DNA from 3 places in the Methylobacterium sp. 17Sr1-1 genome. Region 1 is predicted to be linked to each of the others. Evidence: riboswitches for the same ligand, from Rfam matches in the RefSeq annotation. Region 1 holds a riboswitch; each other region holds the start of a gene.
What was found. Region 1 has a riboswitch for thiamine pyrophosphate ahead of thiO (glycine oxidase ThiO). Riboswitches for the same ligand answer to the same signal wherever they lie in the genome.
Positions count from the first base shown of each region.

Region 2: it holds a riboswitch for thiamine pyrophosphate, as region 1 does, so the genes downstream of both, thiC (phosphomethylpyrimidine synthase ThiC) here and thiO (glycine oxidase ThiO) in region 1, are expected to answer to the same signal.
Region 3: it holds a riboswitch for thiamine pyrophosphate, as region 1 does, so the genes downstream of both, DK412_RS02755 (hypothetical protein) here and thiO (glycine oxidase ThiO) in region 1, are expected to answer to the same signal.

Region 1 covers NZ_CP029552.1:726,567-731,877, reverse strand. Annotated here, with positions in the region: gene DK412_RS03350 (hypothetical protein) at 86-331, shown strand; gene DK412_RS29940 (hypothetical protein) at 405-614, shown strand; partial or broken gene thiS (sulfur carrier protein ThiS) at 694-903, opposite strand; gene thiO (glycine oxidase ThiO) at 900-2,105, opposite strand; TPP riboswitch at 2,170-2,300, opposite strand; gene DK412_RS03335 (adenylate/guanylate cyclase domain-containing protein) at 2,362-3,609, opposite strand; gene DK412_RS03330 (DUF2798 domain-containing protein) at 3,882-4,136, shown strand; partial or broken gene rpoD (RNA polymerase sigma factor RpoD) at 4,196-5,311, opposite strand, start outside.
Region 2 covers NZ_CP029552.1:3,044,747-3,050,057, forward strand. Annotated here, with positions in the region: gene DK412_RS31395 (ATP-binding protein) at 1-2,003, opposite strand, end outside; gene thiC (phosphomethylpyrimidine synthase ThiC) at 2,015-3,913, opposite strand; TPP riboswitch at 3,973-4,084, opposite strand; gene DK412_RS13720 (restriction endonuclease) at 4,224-4,598, shown strand; gene DK412_RS13725 (acyltransferase family protein) at 5,057-5,311, shown strand, end outside.
Region 3 covers NZ_CP029552.1:594,197-599,507, reverse strand. Annotated here, with positions in the region: gene DK412_RS02775 (oxidoreductase) at 265-1,116, opposite strand; gene DK412_RS02770 (MFS transporter) at 1,277-2,593, shown strand; gene DK412_RS02765 (RidA family protein) at 2,601-3,011, opposite strand; gene DK412_RS02760 (TetR/AcrR family transcriptional regulator) at 3,117-3,704, shown strand; TPP riboswitch at 3,750-3,852, shown strand; gene DK412_RS02755 (hypothetical protein) at 3,898-5,025, shown strand; gene DK412_RS02750 (acyl-CoA reductase) at 5,022-5,311, shown strand, end outside.

The DNA of each region.
Region 1 (5,311 bases):
CTCCATCCCGGATCCGCCATCCTCCCCTCGGCTCGCCGCGAATTCGAGCCTTGCCAAGGCTTGGCGGCCCGAGAGGAGTCCGACGATGTCGCAGCCGCAGATGGAGCGCCCGGCCGAGCTGATGGTCTGGCACGGCGCCCGCGCCGCGCCGGGGCCGCGGGAGACGCGCCGCTATCCCACCCTGCGCGCAGCCCTGGCGGCGGCCGTCGCGGCGAAGGATCCCGAGGCGCTGCCGTGGATCGTGACCGAGGACGGCGCCGTGCTCAGCCCTCGCTGGATCGACGAACACGCTCCCCGGACCATGGCGCGCCCGATCCGGCTCTCGTCCTGACGGCTTGCGTCGTTCGGCCGGCTCACGCTCCGCTCGCGCGCGTGCTATCGTCATCCGACGAGCACGAATCGCCATGACGAGCCTGCGCAAGACCGCCCCTGCCCGCCCGGCCACGATCGCGGCGTCCACCCACGGCTACGCCGCCGCCGCCGTGAGGCTGCGCCGGGCCGCCAACGACAACCGGCCCCGATCCGGACGCCGCGTGCTGACGCTGGTCGCCGGCGCCTGGGTCGCCATGCTGGTCGCGGCGGCTTTGGCGTTGTGGCGGACCGGGGGGTTCTGACCCGCCGGTCTCGATGATAGGGTCCGTTGCGAGGAACAGGACCGGGTTTCCAAACCCTCCGCGTCGTCCCGCTCGTCCTACCCCCCTGCATGGCCCGCACGATCTCGACGCGGTCGCCCTCGGCGAGCGCCGTCGCCGCCCAGTCGCGCTGGCGCACCACCGCGCCGTTGAGCGCGATGGCGAAGCCCTGCGGGCCGGGCAGGTCCAGGTCGGCGGTCTCCTGGCGCCACAGGGCGTCGAGGGTGGCGGCCTCGCTGTCGCGGGATTCGCCGTTGACGAAGAGCTTCATGCGGTCTCGCTTCGAAGGGAGGGAGGCGGGGCGAACCGGGACAGGCCGAAGGGGGCGGCCACCGGCAGCGTCTCGCCGCGCAGGATCAGGGTGGCGACGGCCTCGGCGGTGACCGGGGCCAGGAGGTAGCCGTTGCGGTGGTGGCCGGCGGCCAGCACCAGGCCGGGCCGGGCCTCGCCGAGAATCGGGGCGTCGTCGTCGGAGGTCGGGCGGAAGCCGCTCCAGATGCCCGCCACCCGCATCTCCTCGACTCCCGGCAGCGCCCGGCGGGCGCCCTCCAGCAGGGCGTAGAGACCGCCGCCGGTGAGGTGCGGGTCGAAGCCGGTCTCCTCCACGGTGGCGCCGACGATGAGCGAGCCATCCCCCTTCGGCGCCATGTGGACCTGCTCGGTCCAGACCACGTGGGAGAGGAGCCCGCTGCGCGGCGTCATCTGCAGCGCCATCGACTGGCCCTTGAGCGGGCGCACCGGGAGGGCGAGGTCGGGCACCAGGCTCCCCTCCCCGGCCCAGGCACCGGAGGCGAGCACGACGGTGCCGGCCCTCAACGAACCGGCGGAGGTCTCGACCCCGGTGACCCGGCCGCCCTCGCGGGCGAATGCGGTGACCGTGGTCTCCTCGACGAGGCGCCCGCCCACGGCTCGGAAGGCTCGGCGCAGGGCGGCCATCACGCGGGCGGGATCGACCTGGTGGTCGTCGGGGCACAAGATGCCGGCAGTGACGGTGGGGCGCAGTCCCGGTTCGCGGGCGCGAATGGCGGAGCCGGACAGCCACTCGACGGACAGACCGTCGCGGCGCTGCAACTCGTGACGGAAGCGCAGCCGTTCGACCTCGTCGCGACCGAGCGCGATCACGAGGGTGCCCTCGCGGCGGTAATCGATGGAGAGGCCCGATTCGGCCTCCAGCTCGTCGCGGAACGGGTGCCAGAGGCGCTGGCTTTCGAGGCAGAGCGGCGACAGGACCTCGCCCCCGGGCTCGTGCTCGGCGGCCGCGGCCAGCATGCCGGTGGCGGCGAGGCTGGCGCCGTCCCCGGCCCGGCCGCGCTCGATCACCGCGACGGAGAGACCCGCGCGCGCCAGGCGCCACGCGACCGACAGGCCGATCAGCCCGGCGCCGATCACCGCGACCTCGGCTCGTTCAGGCAACCGGTCGCTCTCCGGGCTCGGGGCCGGTCCGCCCCGCCGTCCGATCGTCTGCGCGTGCACCCTCGTCTCCACGGTGGCCCGAAGGGAGTGGACTGCGCCCGATTGCCGGTGATGCGCGCGGGTCCCGCGGAACCCTGTCCAATCCCTACGCCGGTATGAGCCGGATCAGGTTCGAAGGATTTCCGCGCTGACCGGGCCTGAAAGGGCGGTCCAGCGGTGTCTCAGCCCCTTGTCGGGGATCTCCCTGGAACATCCGCTATCTGGCGAGGGACGGGCCCGCCGTCAACCGGTCTTCCGCCAGGCCTCCAACCGCGCCTCAGCCGCCCTTGCCCGGACGGTAGATCGCCATCTCCTCGGCGAAGCCGTCGAGGGGGTGGGTGCCGAGCAATTCGGGATCGCCCCACAGGAAGTCGACGAAGGGCTTCGACATCAAGAGCGGCTCGGACAGGACCTTGTTGAGCTTGGCCAGCCGACTGGCCAGGTTCACGTCGCGGCCGATCACCGTGAAATCGAGGCGTGCCCCGGAGCCGACATTGCCGTAGGCCGCCTCGCCGTGATGGAGCGCGATGCCGACCTCGATGCGGGTGGGGAAGCGCCCGGCGCGGTTGGCCTCCTCGACGCGGCGGAGCGCGGCCTGCGCCGCCGAGAGGGCGCCTTGCGCCGCGCCGCCGAGATCGTCGCCGCTCTCGCGGAAGATCGCCAGCAGGCCGTCGCCCATGTACTTCAGCACCTCGCCGCCCTCGCTCTCGATCGGCGGCACCAGGCAGTCGAAATAGGTGTTCAGCAGTTCGACCGAAGCCTCGGGCGGCAGCGCGTCGGTGAGGCGGGTGTAGCCGCGCATGTCGGCGAACAGGATCGCCGAGCGGATCCGCTCGACCTGGCCGCGGCGGATGAAGCCGGCGAGGATCGCCTGATGCGGCCCGTCGCCGACATAGACCCGCAAGACGTGGTCGAGCCGGGCGTTGAGGCCGCGCATCTCCATCACCGCCGACAGGGTCGGTACGATGAAGCGCAGGATCGCCAGGTCGTCGTCGCCGAAGCCCCGCGGGTCGCGGGTCGCGAAGGTGACGCCGTTCTTGGTGCCGTTGGTGAAGAACAGCGGCACGGTGATGTAATGGGTGAAGCCCGCCGCCTTCAGCTCCGGGACGATGCTGAACCGGTCGTCCGGCGTCTCGCGCAGGTCGAGGATCAGCCACTCGCCGGTGGCGTAGACATGGGCGAAGGGGCTGCGGGCGAGCGCCTGCTCGGTGGCCTCGCCGTGCGGAAAGAGGCGGAAGCTGACGCCGTCCTCCCGGGTCCAGAACCGGCCGACGCCGGAATAGTCCGAGTGCAGCGCGTCGATCGCGGTGGTGGCGCGGTCGACCGGCACGCCGAGGTCGTTCAGCCGCTCGGCCATGCCGGCGAGGAGGTCGCCGGATTCCGGCAGTCGCGCCCCCTCGCTGAGCAACCAGTCGCGGAGCGCCACGCAATCGCGAAACAGGCCGATCGGGATGTCGCTCGCCTCCGATCCGTCCGCCGCGGCCGTGGGCGTCGGAACGGAGGTGGGGCGAGGCTGGTCGTACATCGCCCTGACATGGGCTTTGCGCCGCGGGACGGCAAGGCTTGACTCTGGAAAGGCTTGGCTACGAAGACGTGGCGATGAAGGCTTGGCTGCGGAGAACCGGTCAGCCAGGTTGGCATCGGTCCTCGGTCCTGCTAAAGCCGAGTTCGTCGCCGGGCCATGCTCCGGCCGGCCGTAAGCGTCTCACGTCAAGCAACGCGCTCCCTCAGGTGATCTGCACCGGGCGGGTGCGTGCCGCATCGTCCGGGCCGAGAGCCCGTTTCGAAAGACGTGCCATGTCGTCTCCTTCCTCTCCGCGACGCCTGCCGGCCTCCTCCGCGCCACTGGTGACCGCGTTCCTGCTCTCCATCCTGATGACCTGCGTCGTCTCCGGCATCTCGACCCTGCTCGCGCATGGGGTCACGCCGGACCTCCTGTGGCACTGGCCGCGCGCCTGGGGCTTCTCCTGGCTCGTCGCCTTCCCGACGCTGCTGCTCGTGCTGCCGCTGGTTCGGCGCGCGGTGGCGCGGATCGTGGCGCCGCCGCGGTAACGAAAAAGGGCCCGGGAGGCGGATCGCCTGCCGGGCCCTTTCTGGCCGGACTCACAGCCTCAGTTGTCGAGGAAGCTCCGCAGCTTCCTGGACCGGCTCGGATGCTTGAGCTTGCGCAGGGCCTTGGCCTCGATCTGGCGGATGCGCTCGCGGGTCACCGAGAATTGCTGGCCGACCTCCTCGAGGGTGTGGTCGGTGTTCATGCCGATGCCGAAGCGCATGCGCAGCACGCGTTCCTCGCGGGGGTGAGCGAGGCCAGCACCCGGGTGGTGGTCTCGCGCAGGTTCGACTGGATCGCCGCGTCGATCGGCAGGACGACGTTCTTGTCCTCGATGAAGTCGCCGAGGTGGGAATCCTCCTCGTCGCCGATCGGGGTCTCGAGCGAGATCGGCTCCTTGGCGATCTTGAGGACCTTGCGCACCTTCTCGAGCGGCATCGCCAGCTTCTCGGCCAGCTCCTCCGGGGTCGGCTCGCGGCCGATCTCGTGCAGCATCTGGCGCGAGGTCCGGACGATCTTGTTGATCGTCTCGATCATGTGCACCGGGATGCGGATCGTGCGGGCCTGGTCGGCGATCGAGCGGGTGATCGCCTGCCGGATCCACCACGTGGCGTAGGTCGAGAACTTGTAGCCGCGGCGGTACTCGAACTTGTCGACCGCCTTCATCAGGCCGATGTTGCCCTCCTGGATCAGGTCCAGGAACTGCAGGCCGCGGTTGGTGTACTTCTTGGCGATCGAGATCACCAGCCGGAGGTTGGCCTCGATCATCTCCTTCTTGGCCTGGCGGGCTTCGCGCTCGCCCTTCTGGACCATGTGGACGATCTTCCGGTATTCCTGGATCTCCAGGCCGGTCTCGGAGGCGAGCGAGATGATCTGCTCGCGCAGGGTCAGGATGTTCACCGCGCCGCGCTCGGTGAAGTTCTTCCAGCCCTTGCCGCCGAGCTTGGCCACCCGCTCGACCCAGTGCGGGTCGAGCTCGTAGCCCTGGTAGTGGCGCAGGAACTCGTCGCGGGCGACGCCGTGATTCTCGGCGAGCCGCATCAGGCGGCCCTCGTGCGAGATCAGCCGCTTGTTGATGTCGTAGAGCTGCTCGACCAGCGCCTCGATGCGGTTGGCGTTCAGCGACAGCGACTTCACGTCGGCGACGACGGTGTTCTTCAGCTCGGAGTAGCGCTGG
Region 2 (5,311 bases), 2.3 Mb from region 1:
CGCAAGCCCGTCTCGGCGGCGCGCTGCTCGGAGATGTCGGAATGCACGCCGACCCATTCGCGGATCGTGCCGTCGCGATCGAGCACCGGCACCGCCTGGATCGCGAAGGTGCGGAACACCCCGTCGTGGCGGCGCACCCGGTGCTCGTGGGTGTAGCGCCGGCGCTCGGCCACCGCCTGGTTCCAGGTCTCGACGCTGGCAGCCCGGTCCTCCGGATGCACGGCGTCGGCCCAGCCGTAGCCGGCATATTGCTCCGGCGTCTGGCCAGTGAGCGCGGCCCAGGCCGGCTGGTCGCCGCTCATCCGGCCGGCGGCGTCGTTGGTCCAGAGCACGCCGCGCACCGCCTGGACGGCGGCCTCGAACCGGTCCTGCTCGCGCCGCACCGAGGCGAACAGGCGGGCATTGTCCATCGCCACCGCCGCCTGGCCGGCCAGGCCCTCGACGAGCGCCGCCTCACGGGCGCCGAAGCGGTGCGATTCGGGGTGGCCGAACAGCAGCGCGCCGAGGGTGGCGCCGGTGCCGGAGACCACCGGCACCGCGAGGTAGCTGCGCACCGGCAGGTGGCCCTTCGGCATGCCGCCATGGCTGCCGTAGCGCGGATCCGTCGTCACGTCCTCGCTGAGCACCACCCCGCCGGCCGCGAAGGTCTCGCTGAACAGGGTGGTCGCCCGCGGCAGGCCGAACCGGGTGAAGGCCTCCCGCGGCGCCCCGGTGAGGCTGAGGAGCTGCCAGTGCTCGGGGCCCTCGGGGCCCTCCGGCACCCGCTCGAACAGGGCGCCGTACGCCGCCCCCGTCAGGTGGGTCGCGGCCTCCACCACCGCGTCGCCGAGGCGCTGGCGGTCGAGCTCGCTCGACAGGGCGGTACCGAGGCGGTTGAGCACCTCCAGGCGCTGGGTCTCGGCCCGCAGGGCCGCGGCGGCCCGCGCCCGCTCGGCCGCCCGCTCGCGCTGGCGCTGGGCGGCGCCCGCGATCTCGGCGCTCACCGCGGCGACCTCCGCCGGCACGCCCGCCAGGACGGGCGTCGCGCGGCCGAGGCCCAGCGCCACCGCCTGGTCGCGCAGGGCCTGGAGCGGCGCCGCGATGCCGCGGGCGAAGGCGAAGGCCAGGAGCGCCGCGATGGCCGCCAGCATCCCGCCGAGGCCGGCGAACCAGACGAGCGAGGCCCGCACGGGCGCCGCCAGCGCCTCCTCCGGCACGCCCACGGCGACGCGCCAGTCCGGCACGCCGGCCCGCGCATAGGCGATGAAGAACGGGTCGCCCTCGAGCGAGGCGCCGCGCCAGCTGCCCTCCGCCCCGGTGGCCGCGCGCAGCTCGTCGGGGGCCGGCGTCCCGGTGAAGCGCTCCGGCGCCCGGGTGCGGGTCAGCACCCGCTGGTCGCGGTCGATCACCGTCAGCACCCAAGCCTTCGGCACGCCGCCGGAGGCGAGCACGTCGCGGATCCGCGAGGTCGGCAGGGAGAAGGACAGGAGGTAGAGCACCGCGTCGCCGCCCCGGCGCACCACCGGCACCGTCACCCGGAAGCGCCCCTCGGCCACGCCCGAGACCGCCGGGCGGCCGTTCAGCGCGCTCGCATCCGCCGCATCGAGGCGTTCCGCCATCGGCTCGGCGCCCAGATCGATCAGGCGCCGCCCGTCGGGATCGCGCAGGGTCGCCGACAGGCCGCTGCGGCGATGGAGCTCCTGCATCTGCTCGCGGAACGCCGTGACGTCGCCGCGCTGGAGCGCGTTCGACAGGCTCAGGGCCTCGAGGGTCGCGATCAGGCTCGCGACCTCGCGGTCGACCGCCGCCGCCTCCATCCGGGCGCGGCCGAGGGCGTCGGCCTCCAGGCGCTCGCGGGCGGCGCCGGCGAACTGCCACAGCACCACGCCGCCGAAGATCAGGATCGGCACCGCCAGGCCGAGGGCGAACACGACGAGGCGGCGCACGATCGAGCCGGGACGCGAACGTCCCGTCGCGAGTGTCGGGGCAGGCCCCGGCGGGGCTGCTTGGGCCTGCATCGGCATGAAATGGGGTCCTACTCGCCGGGCTCGACGTAGAGCCTCCCGCCAGCGCCTAAGAATTCCGCCGATTTTTGGGCCATGCCGGCCGCCCGGGCCGCTTCGTTCAAGGGTGTGGCCTCATTGACCACGGCGCCCGCCGCCTCCATCGCCAGCACCTCGGCGCGCAGGTCCTGGGTGATCTTCATCGAGCAGAACTTCGGGCCGCACATCGAGCAGAAATGCGCGACCTTGTGGGCGTCCTTCGGCAGGGTCTCGTCGTGATAGGCGCGCGCGGTGTCCGGATCGAGGGAGAGGTTGAACTGGTCCTCCCAGCGGAAGTCGAACCGGGCCCGCGACAGGGCGTCGTCGCGCAGTCGCGCCGCCGGATGACCCTTGGCGAGGTCGGCGGCGTGAGCGGCGATCCGGTAGGTGATGACGCCGGTCTTCACGTCGTCGCGGTTCGGCAGGCCGAGATGCTCCTTCGGGGTGACGTAGCAGAGCATCGCGGTGCCGAACCAGCCGATCATCGCCGCGCCGATGCCGGAGGTGATGTGGTCGTAGCCCGGCGCCACGTCGGTGGTGAGCGGGCCCAGCGTATAGAACGGCGCCTCGCCGCACTCGGCCAGCTGCTTCTCCATGTTGACCTTGATCTTGTGCATCGGCACGTGGCCGGGGCCCTCGATCATCACCTGGCAGCCCTTGGCATGGGCGACCTTGGTGAGTTCGCCCAAGGTCTCCAGCTCGGCGAACTGCGCCGCGTCGTTGGCGTCGGCGATCGAGCCCGGGCGCAGGCCGTCGCCGAGGGAGAACGACACGTCGTAGACCCGGCAGATGTCGCAGATCTCCTCGAAGCGCTCGTAGAGGAACGATTCCCGGTGCCCGGCGAGGCACCAGCGCGCCATGATCGAGCCGCCGCGCGAGACGATGCCGGTGACGCGGCGCGCCGTCAGCGGCACGTGCGCGAGGCGCAGGCCGGCATGGATGGTGAAGTAATCCACCCCCTGCTCGGCCTGCTCGATCAGGGTGTCCTTGAACACCTCCCAGTCGAGCTTGAGCGGATCGCCGCCGACCTTCTCCAGCGCCTGGTAGATCGGCACCGTCCCGATCGGGACGGGAGCGTTGCGCAGGATCCAGCCGCGGATGTTGTGGATGTTGCGGCCGGTCGAGAGGTCCATCACCGTGTCGGCGCCCCAGCGGATCGCCCAGACCATCTTCTCGACCTCGTCCGCCACCGAGGAGGTCACGGCCGAGTTGCCGATATTGGCGTTGACCTTGACGAGGAAGTTGCGGCCGATCGCCATCGGCTCGAGCTCGGTGTGGTTGATGTTGGCCGGGATGATCGCCCGCCCGCGCGCCACCTCGTCGCGCACGAAGTCGGGGGTGATGAAGGGCGGGATGCTCGCCCCGAAGCTCTCGCCGTCGGCGAGCCTCCCCTCGGCGCCCGCCAGCATCGCCTCGCGGCACAGGTTCTCCCGGTGGGCTATGTAGATCATCTCCTCGGTGACGATCCCGGCGCGGGCGAACTCATATTGCGTGACGCGCTCGCCCGGGGCGCCCCGGCGGATGGTGCGGGCGGCCGGGCACGGCGCCACCAGCCTGTCCTCGCTCGCGAATCCGTTGTCCTCCGGGCGCACCGCCCGGGGCGCGACCGCCGCGTAGCCGCGGCCTTCGATCCAGGGCTTGCGGATCTCGGGCAGCCCGGCCGCGAGGTCGATGCGCGCACCCGTCTCGGTATAGGGACCGGACGGGTCGTAGACCCGCACCGGGGCCTCGCCCGGATCGGAGAGCGCGATGGCGCGGTAGGGCACGCGGAGATCGGGGCGGTCCCTCGGCGAGGCATAGGCCTTGACCGAGCCGGTGACCGGCCCGGTGGTGACGCGCGTCGGCGATCCCGTCTCAGGGATGGGTCCCTTGGCGAGGATGGGTGCGTTCATGGATCTCTCCCGGGGAGACGATCCGGCCTTGCGGGCGCGAGGACGCACGGGTCACGTCGATCATGGCAGGTTCCCGTCCCTCCGCCGGTACGAACCGGATCAGGTTCAAGGGTCAGGACGCACGCTCGTCCAATCTCAGCCCCAGATGGCGGGGCTCCCCTCGGTAACGGGGGGACTGTCGGGTGGGGGGCGGGGTTTGTCAATCACGGGCCATGAGAGGAGCGCTGCGGCATCCCGGCCACGGCCTTGAAACGCCCGGACGCCACGACCCAGATACCGAAGGCCCTCCACCACCTTTCGGGAGCTTGCCTTGGGACGCCGTGACCGGCGCTGGCGCGACGACGATCCTTCCACCCACGGCCCAGCCATACGCGAACCGGTGATCTGCCCGCTCTGCGAGCGGCCGATCCCGCGCGACGCCCGCCAGAGCAAGCATCACCTGACGCCGAAGCTGAAGGGCGGCACCCATGGCGCGACGGTGCAGCTGCACCAGATCTGCCACTCGGCGATCCATGCCCGCCACAGCGAGGCCGAACTGGCGCGCCGCCTCAGCGACGTCGCGAGCCTGCGCGCCGAACCGGAGATCGCCCGCTTCCTCGACTGGGTCCGCACCAAGCCGGACGACTTCCACACCGCGACGCGCATGACCCGGACGCGGCGGGACGCGAAGCGGAGCTACCGGTAGAGCAAGCAGAACCTGCGGTCGAAATGGCCACGGCATAGGACAACGGCGGACGGTCATGCTGCCGGAGCTATCGTGATCCCCACCCCTTTCCCGGACGACTGAAGCGATAGCGGAAGGAGATCCGGGATCCAGCACAAGAAATCGCGAAGCGACCGCTTGTCTGCGACGGTGCAGCATGCAGAGCCGCTTCGCGGCGAGTCTTACGGCTGGATCCCGGATCTCCTTCCACTTCGTTTCAGTCGTCCGGGAAAGGGGGTTGGGCACGAGGAACGGCGGAGTCAGTCCGGCTCGGACCGCGACACCCCTCCGGCAGCACACACCTTGCTTGTCTCGGCGCTGTCGCATCCCAGTGGGATGGTAAACTCGCGGTTGCGACTCCCTGAACAATTCGACCCGCCGACCGTGCGCCGATCTTTACGTCTCCCTGCGAGCGTCGGGCCGTCCTCGTGGAGACGCCGATGTCCGCCCGCCCCAGCACCGAACCCGCCCTCTCGGTCCGGCCGGACGATCCGGTGCGTCCGCGCGCCGCGCCGGAGGCCGGGCGCCTCGCCTGGGTCGACGCCGCCAAGGGTATCTGCATCATCCTGGTGGTGATGATGCACTCCACCCTCGGGACCGGCGAGGCGATGGGGGCCGAGGGCTTCATGCACCACGTCGTCGAGTTCGCCAAACCGTTCCGGATCCCCGACTTCTTCCTCCTGTCCGGCCTGTTC
Region 3 (5,311 bases), 130 kb from region 1:
GACTCGATCGCACAAACCGACATCCTCTCACGCCTTACTCTGGATCGTCCATAATATCAGTCGAGCGCGGGATCCCCTCTCCCGTGTGGGAGAGGGGTAGGGGTGAGGGTGGCGCGCTTCAGGATAGATCTGAACCGTCACGCTGCCAGCACCACGCTCAGCGCTTCACACTGAAGCACGCCACCCTCACCCCCGGCCCCTCTCCCACACGGGAGAGGGGAGACGTGCTTTATCTTCATAAAATGAGATTGAGCAGAAACAGTATCACGCCCCCGCCGGATAATCCGCCCCGCGGCTCACCGCCTCCGACGCCTCGATCTCCGCGAGCCGCGCCCGCATCCGCTCGGTCACCGCCTCGAAGCCGAAGGCGCCGAGCACGAGGTGGCGCGGCGGCGACGCGCTCTCGGTCAGCCGGATCATCGCCTCGGCGGCGCGGACCGGGTCGCCGGCCTGGGTGCCGCTGTTTCCGGCGGTGGCCTTCATGCGGGCGCCGGCGGTCTCGGCGTAGTCGGCGATCCGGCTCGGGGTCTGCACCAGCGAGCGGCCGGCCCAGTCGGTACGGAACGGACCGGGCTCGACGCAGGTGACCCGGATCCCCAGCGGTCCGACTTCCGCCGCCAGCGCGTCCGACCAGCCCTCGACCGCGTGCTTCGTCGCCGCGTAGTAGCCCGAGCCCGGAAACCCGATCAGCCCGGCGACCGACGTGATGTTGATGACGTGCCCGCTCCGTTGCGCCCGCATCACCGGCAGCACCGCGCGGGTGAGGGCGAAGAGCCCGAAGACGTTGGCGTCGAACTGGGCGCGGATCTTCTCGTCCTCGCCCTCCTCGACCGAGGCCTGGTAGCCGTAGCCGGCATTGTTGACGAGAACGTCGACGCGGCCGAACCGCGCCTCGGCGCCCTTCACGGCCGCCGCGACCTGATCGGCCCTCGTCACGTCGAGGGGCAGGGCCAGCACCCGGTCCTCCGCCCCGGCGGCGAGGTCGGCGACCCGGGCGGCGTCGCGCGCCGTCACCACGGCGCGCCAGCCGCGGGCGAGGACGAGCTTCGCGAGTTCGCGGCCGAAGCCGGTGGAGCAGCCGGTGATGAGCCAGACGGGCGTCGATGTCTGCGTCATGGAGAGGAGTTCCGAAGATGGCGGCCGTGCTATGACCGGTCGTCCGGACCATCGCGGGACGTGCGACACAGGTTCCGCCGGAACGGCTGTCACACCCGCCCGGTTGAGGCGTGGTTGCCCGACCTTCCGCCCCGATCGGGGCCCGCAGATTCGAGCGAGCATGACCGCGCCGGCCGTGACATCCCCCGACAAGGAACCGTTCTGGTCGGCGCTGTTCACCGACCGCCGGATCGCGCCGGCGCTGGGGCTCGGCTTCACCTCCGGCATCCCGTTCCTGCTCGTCTACGGGACGCAGGCCGCGTGGCTGTCCGACGCCGGCCTCTCGATCGCCCTGATCGGTCTCCTGAGCGAGATGACGCTGGCCTACAAGTTCAAGTTCCTGTGGGCCCCCTTCCTCGACCGCTACGACCCGCCGCTCCTCGGGGCGCGCCTCGGCCGGCGCCGCGGCTGGATCGTGGTGGCGCAAGCGGCCGTCATGGCGATGCTCGCCGGCATCGCCTTCGGGGATCCGGCGCACTGGCTCGCCTGGACGATCGCCTTCTCGGTGGCGCTCGGATTCGCCGGGGCGACCCTCGACCTCGTCGTCGACGGCTGGCGCATCACCAGCGTGCGGCCGCCCGAGAAGCAGGCCGTGCTGTCGTCCTGGACCGAGATCGGCTGGCGCATCGGCAACCTCGCGGCAGGGGCCGGCGCGCTGTTCCTCGCCGACCGGATCGGCTGGCGCGGCGCCTACCTCGTCATGGGCGCGCTGATGCTGGTCGGCATGATCGCGGCCGTGCTCGCCCCGGAGCCGCCCTCGGACAAGGTGCCTCATCCCGCCCGCGCCGGCCTCGTCGACACGGTCTGGGCGCCGATCCGCGATCTTCTCTCCCGCCTCGGCCCGATGGCGCCGGCGATCCTGCTGCTGGTCGCGGGCTTTCGCATGCCGGGCTACGTCGCGACCGCGATGGCGGTGCCGCTGTTCAAGCACCAGGGTTTTTCGAACACCGACATCGCCACCGTCACCAAGCTGTTCGGCTTCTGGATCGGGCTCGGCGGCACCTTCCTCGCCGGCGCCCTCATCCCGCGGATCGGCATGCTGCCGAGCCTCCTCGTCGGCACCGTCGCGGCCTCGGCCTCGCACCTGAGCCTCGCCTACCTGGCGGCGCATGGCGGCGACGGCGGCCAGGCCTTCTGGACCTTCGCGGTCACCGTCGGCATCGACAACTTCGCCTACGCCTTCGCGTCGGTGGTGCTCATCACCTACATGTCGACGCTGGCCTCGACCGAGCACGCGGCGAGCCAGTTCGGGCTCCTGACCTCGCTCTGCGCCTTCCCGGGCAGTGTGCTCGCCGGGTTCTCCGGCTTCCTCGTCGAGCGGACGGGATTTCCGCTGTTCTTCGTCCTGACCTCGCTCATCGGCGTGCCGGTGGCGCTGCTGGCCTTCACCGTCTGGGCCAAGGTCGGCATCTCCGACGAGGCGCCGGCGAAACCCTGATCCCGGATCAGGCGGTGCCGGGAATCCGTGCGATCACCTTGATCTCGAAGTCGAATCCCGCGAGCCAGGTCACGCCGACCGCCGTCCAGTTCGGGTAGGGCGCCGCCCCGATCGCACGATCGCGCACCCGCATCACCGCGTCGAACTGCGCCGCGGGGTCGGTGTGGAACGTCGTGACGTCGACGACGTCGTCGAAGGTGCAGCCCGCCGCCGCCAGCACCGCCGAGAGCCGCGCGAAGGCGAGCGCAACTTGCGCCTCGAAATCGGGCTCCGGCGAGCCGTCCTCACGGCTGCCGACCTGACCGGAGACGAACAGGAGGTCGCCGGAACGGATCGCCGCCGAGTAGCGGTGCTCCTCGTACAGGGCCTGCCGGCCGGGCGGGAAGACGGCGTCGCGCTTGGTGGGTGCCAGGGCCATGGATCGCTTCCTCGATTTGAGATACGTGACGTATGTGAGAGAGCATGGATACGCGCCGTATGTCAACTCACATACGTGACGTATGTCGAAACGGGTGGGGTCGCGATGGCTGGACGACGCGCGCAGATGATGGAGGAGACGAAGGAGAAGCTCATCCGGACGGCGAGGGCGGCCTTTGCCGAGAAGGGCTTCGCTGCCGCCTCGATGGACGAGCTGACCGCCGCCGCCGGGCTGACGCGGGGTGCGCTCTATCACAATTTCGGCGACAAGAAGGGTCTGCTCCAGGCGGTGATCGAGCAGATCGACGTCGAGATGGCGGCGCGTCTGCGCGCAATCGGCGAGCGGGCCTCCGACCCGTGGCGCGGCCTCCTCGACGAGTACCGGGCCTATATCGAGATGGCCCTGGAGCCGGAGATCCAGCGCATCCTCCTCCTCGACGGCCCGGCTTTCCTCGGCGATCCGTCGCTGTGGCCGAGCCAGAACGCCTGCCTCGCCGAGACGACGCGGCGCATCCAGGCCCTCGTCGCGGACGGGGCGATCCCCCCGGTGGACGCGGAGGCCGCCGCGCGGCTCCTCAACGGCGCCTCGCTCCACGCGGCTTTGTGGGTCGCGGCGTCACGGGAGCCGGAGGCGACCTTGGCGAAGGCGCTCGAGGCGTTCGGGCGGCTGGCGGAGGGGTTGGCGCGTCCTTGAGCCCAACTTGACACCCGTCCCCGCACCCCCCACTCTCCCCGGCTCCCAGGGGGGCCTCGCGAGGAGGCTGAGATTCCGCCGGTCCGGATCCGTCCGGGCGCCGCGGTGACCCTATGAACCTGATCCGGGTCATGCCGGCGTAGGGATGCGGGACCGGCGAGGGCTCAGGGCCGTCACAGCCGTCTTTTCGCGCATGATCTCCGCCGGACTGGCCGTCGCCCGGGATGGGCGCGAGGTGGCCGTGATGTCGCAAGCGGAGATCGTCGAGGCCCTCCTCGACTTCATCGGACGCCCCGGCGCGAGCGAGGCCGAGTTCGAGGCCCTGGCCCTGCGGGTCTTCGCCTACCAGTTCACCCATAACGCGCCTTACCGGCGCTTCGCGCAACAGCGCGGGCGCACGCCGCTGACGGTGCGGCGCTGGCGCGACATCCCGGCGGTGCCGATCAAGGCGTTCAAGGACCTCACCTTGAGCTGCTGCCCGCCCGACGAGGCCGAGCGGGTGTTCATGACGAGCGGCACGACCGGCAGCGGGCGCGGCCGCAGCTACCACCCGACGCTCAAAGTCTACGACGCCTCGATGCTCACGGGCTTCGCCGCCCGGATCATGCGCGGGCGGGAGACGATCCGGATGGGCATCCTGTTCCCGGACGAGGCGGCGCTGCCGAACTCCTCCCTCGCCCATTACCTGGCGCTGGCGAAGGACACCTTCGGCACACAGGACAGCGCGGTCTTCGTCGGTCCCGGCGGGCTCGACCTCGACGCGCTGCTGGCAGTGCTGGCGCACGCCGAATCCACGGGCGAGCCGGTCGCGCTGCTTGGCGCCACCTACGCCTTCGTGCCGGTGATGGATGCGCTGACGGCCCAGGGCCGCCGCTTCGCCCTGCCGGCGGGCAGCTTTCTCTTCGACACCGGCGGCTTCAAGGGCCAGTCGCGCGAGATCCAGCCGGACGCGTTCTACGATGGGCTCTCGCAGGCCTTCGGGATCCCGCGGAGCGAATGCTTCAACATGTACGGCATGACCGAGCTGAGCACCCAGTTCTACGACGACGGCAACGCGGTCTGTCCGCCGGTGAAGTCCGGCCCGCACTGGATCCGCAGCCGCGTCGTCGATCCGCTGACCGGCCAGGATCTGCCCGAGGGCGAGACCGGCGTGCTGGTCCACCACGACCTCGCCCATTTCAACTCGGTCTCGGCGATCCTGACCGAGGATGCCGGGGTGATCGCGCCGGGCGGCTTCCGGCTCCTCGGCCGGGTCGAGGGCTCGGCCTCGCGCGGCTGCTCGGTCGCGGTGGCCGAGTTCCTGGCCGCCGCGCAGGGATGAGCACTTTGGAGCAGGCAGGCCACCTGCCGGGCATCCCCTCCGAGAAGATCGGCCGGCGCATCGTCGAGCACAGCGCCTGGGGCGAGACCGTCGCGGTGGCCCTGCCCGACCTCGACGAGGATCAGGCGAAGGCCCTGTGCGGGCATGTCCGCGCCCGCGCCCGCGCGGCCCTGCGGCGGATGGAGACCGCGCGGATCGTTGCGGCGATCGACCGGGCGAGCGCCTGCCTGCTCGACCGCGCCCACCCGCTGCGCCGCAAGGCGGAGGCGCTCCTGCCTGTCGTCAC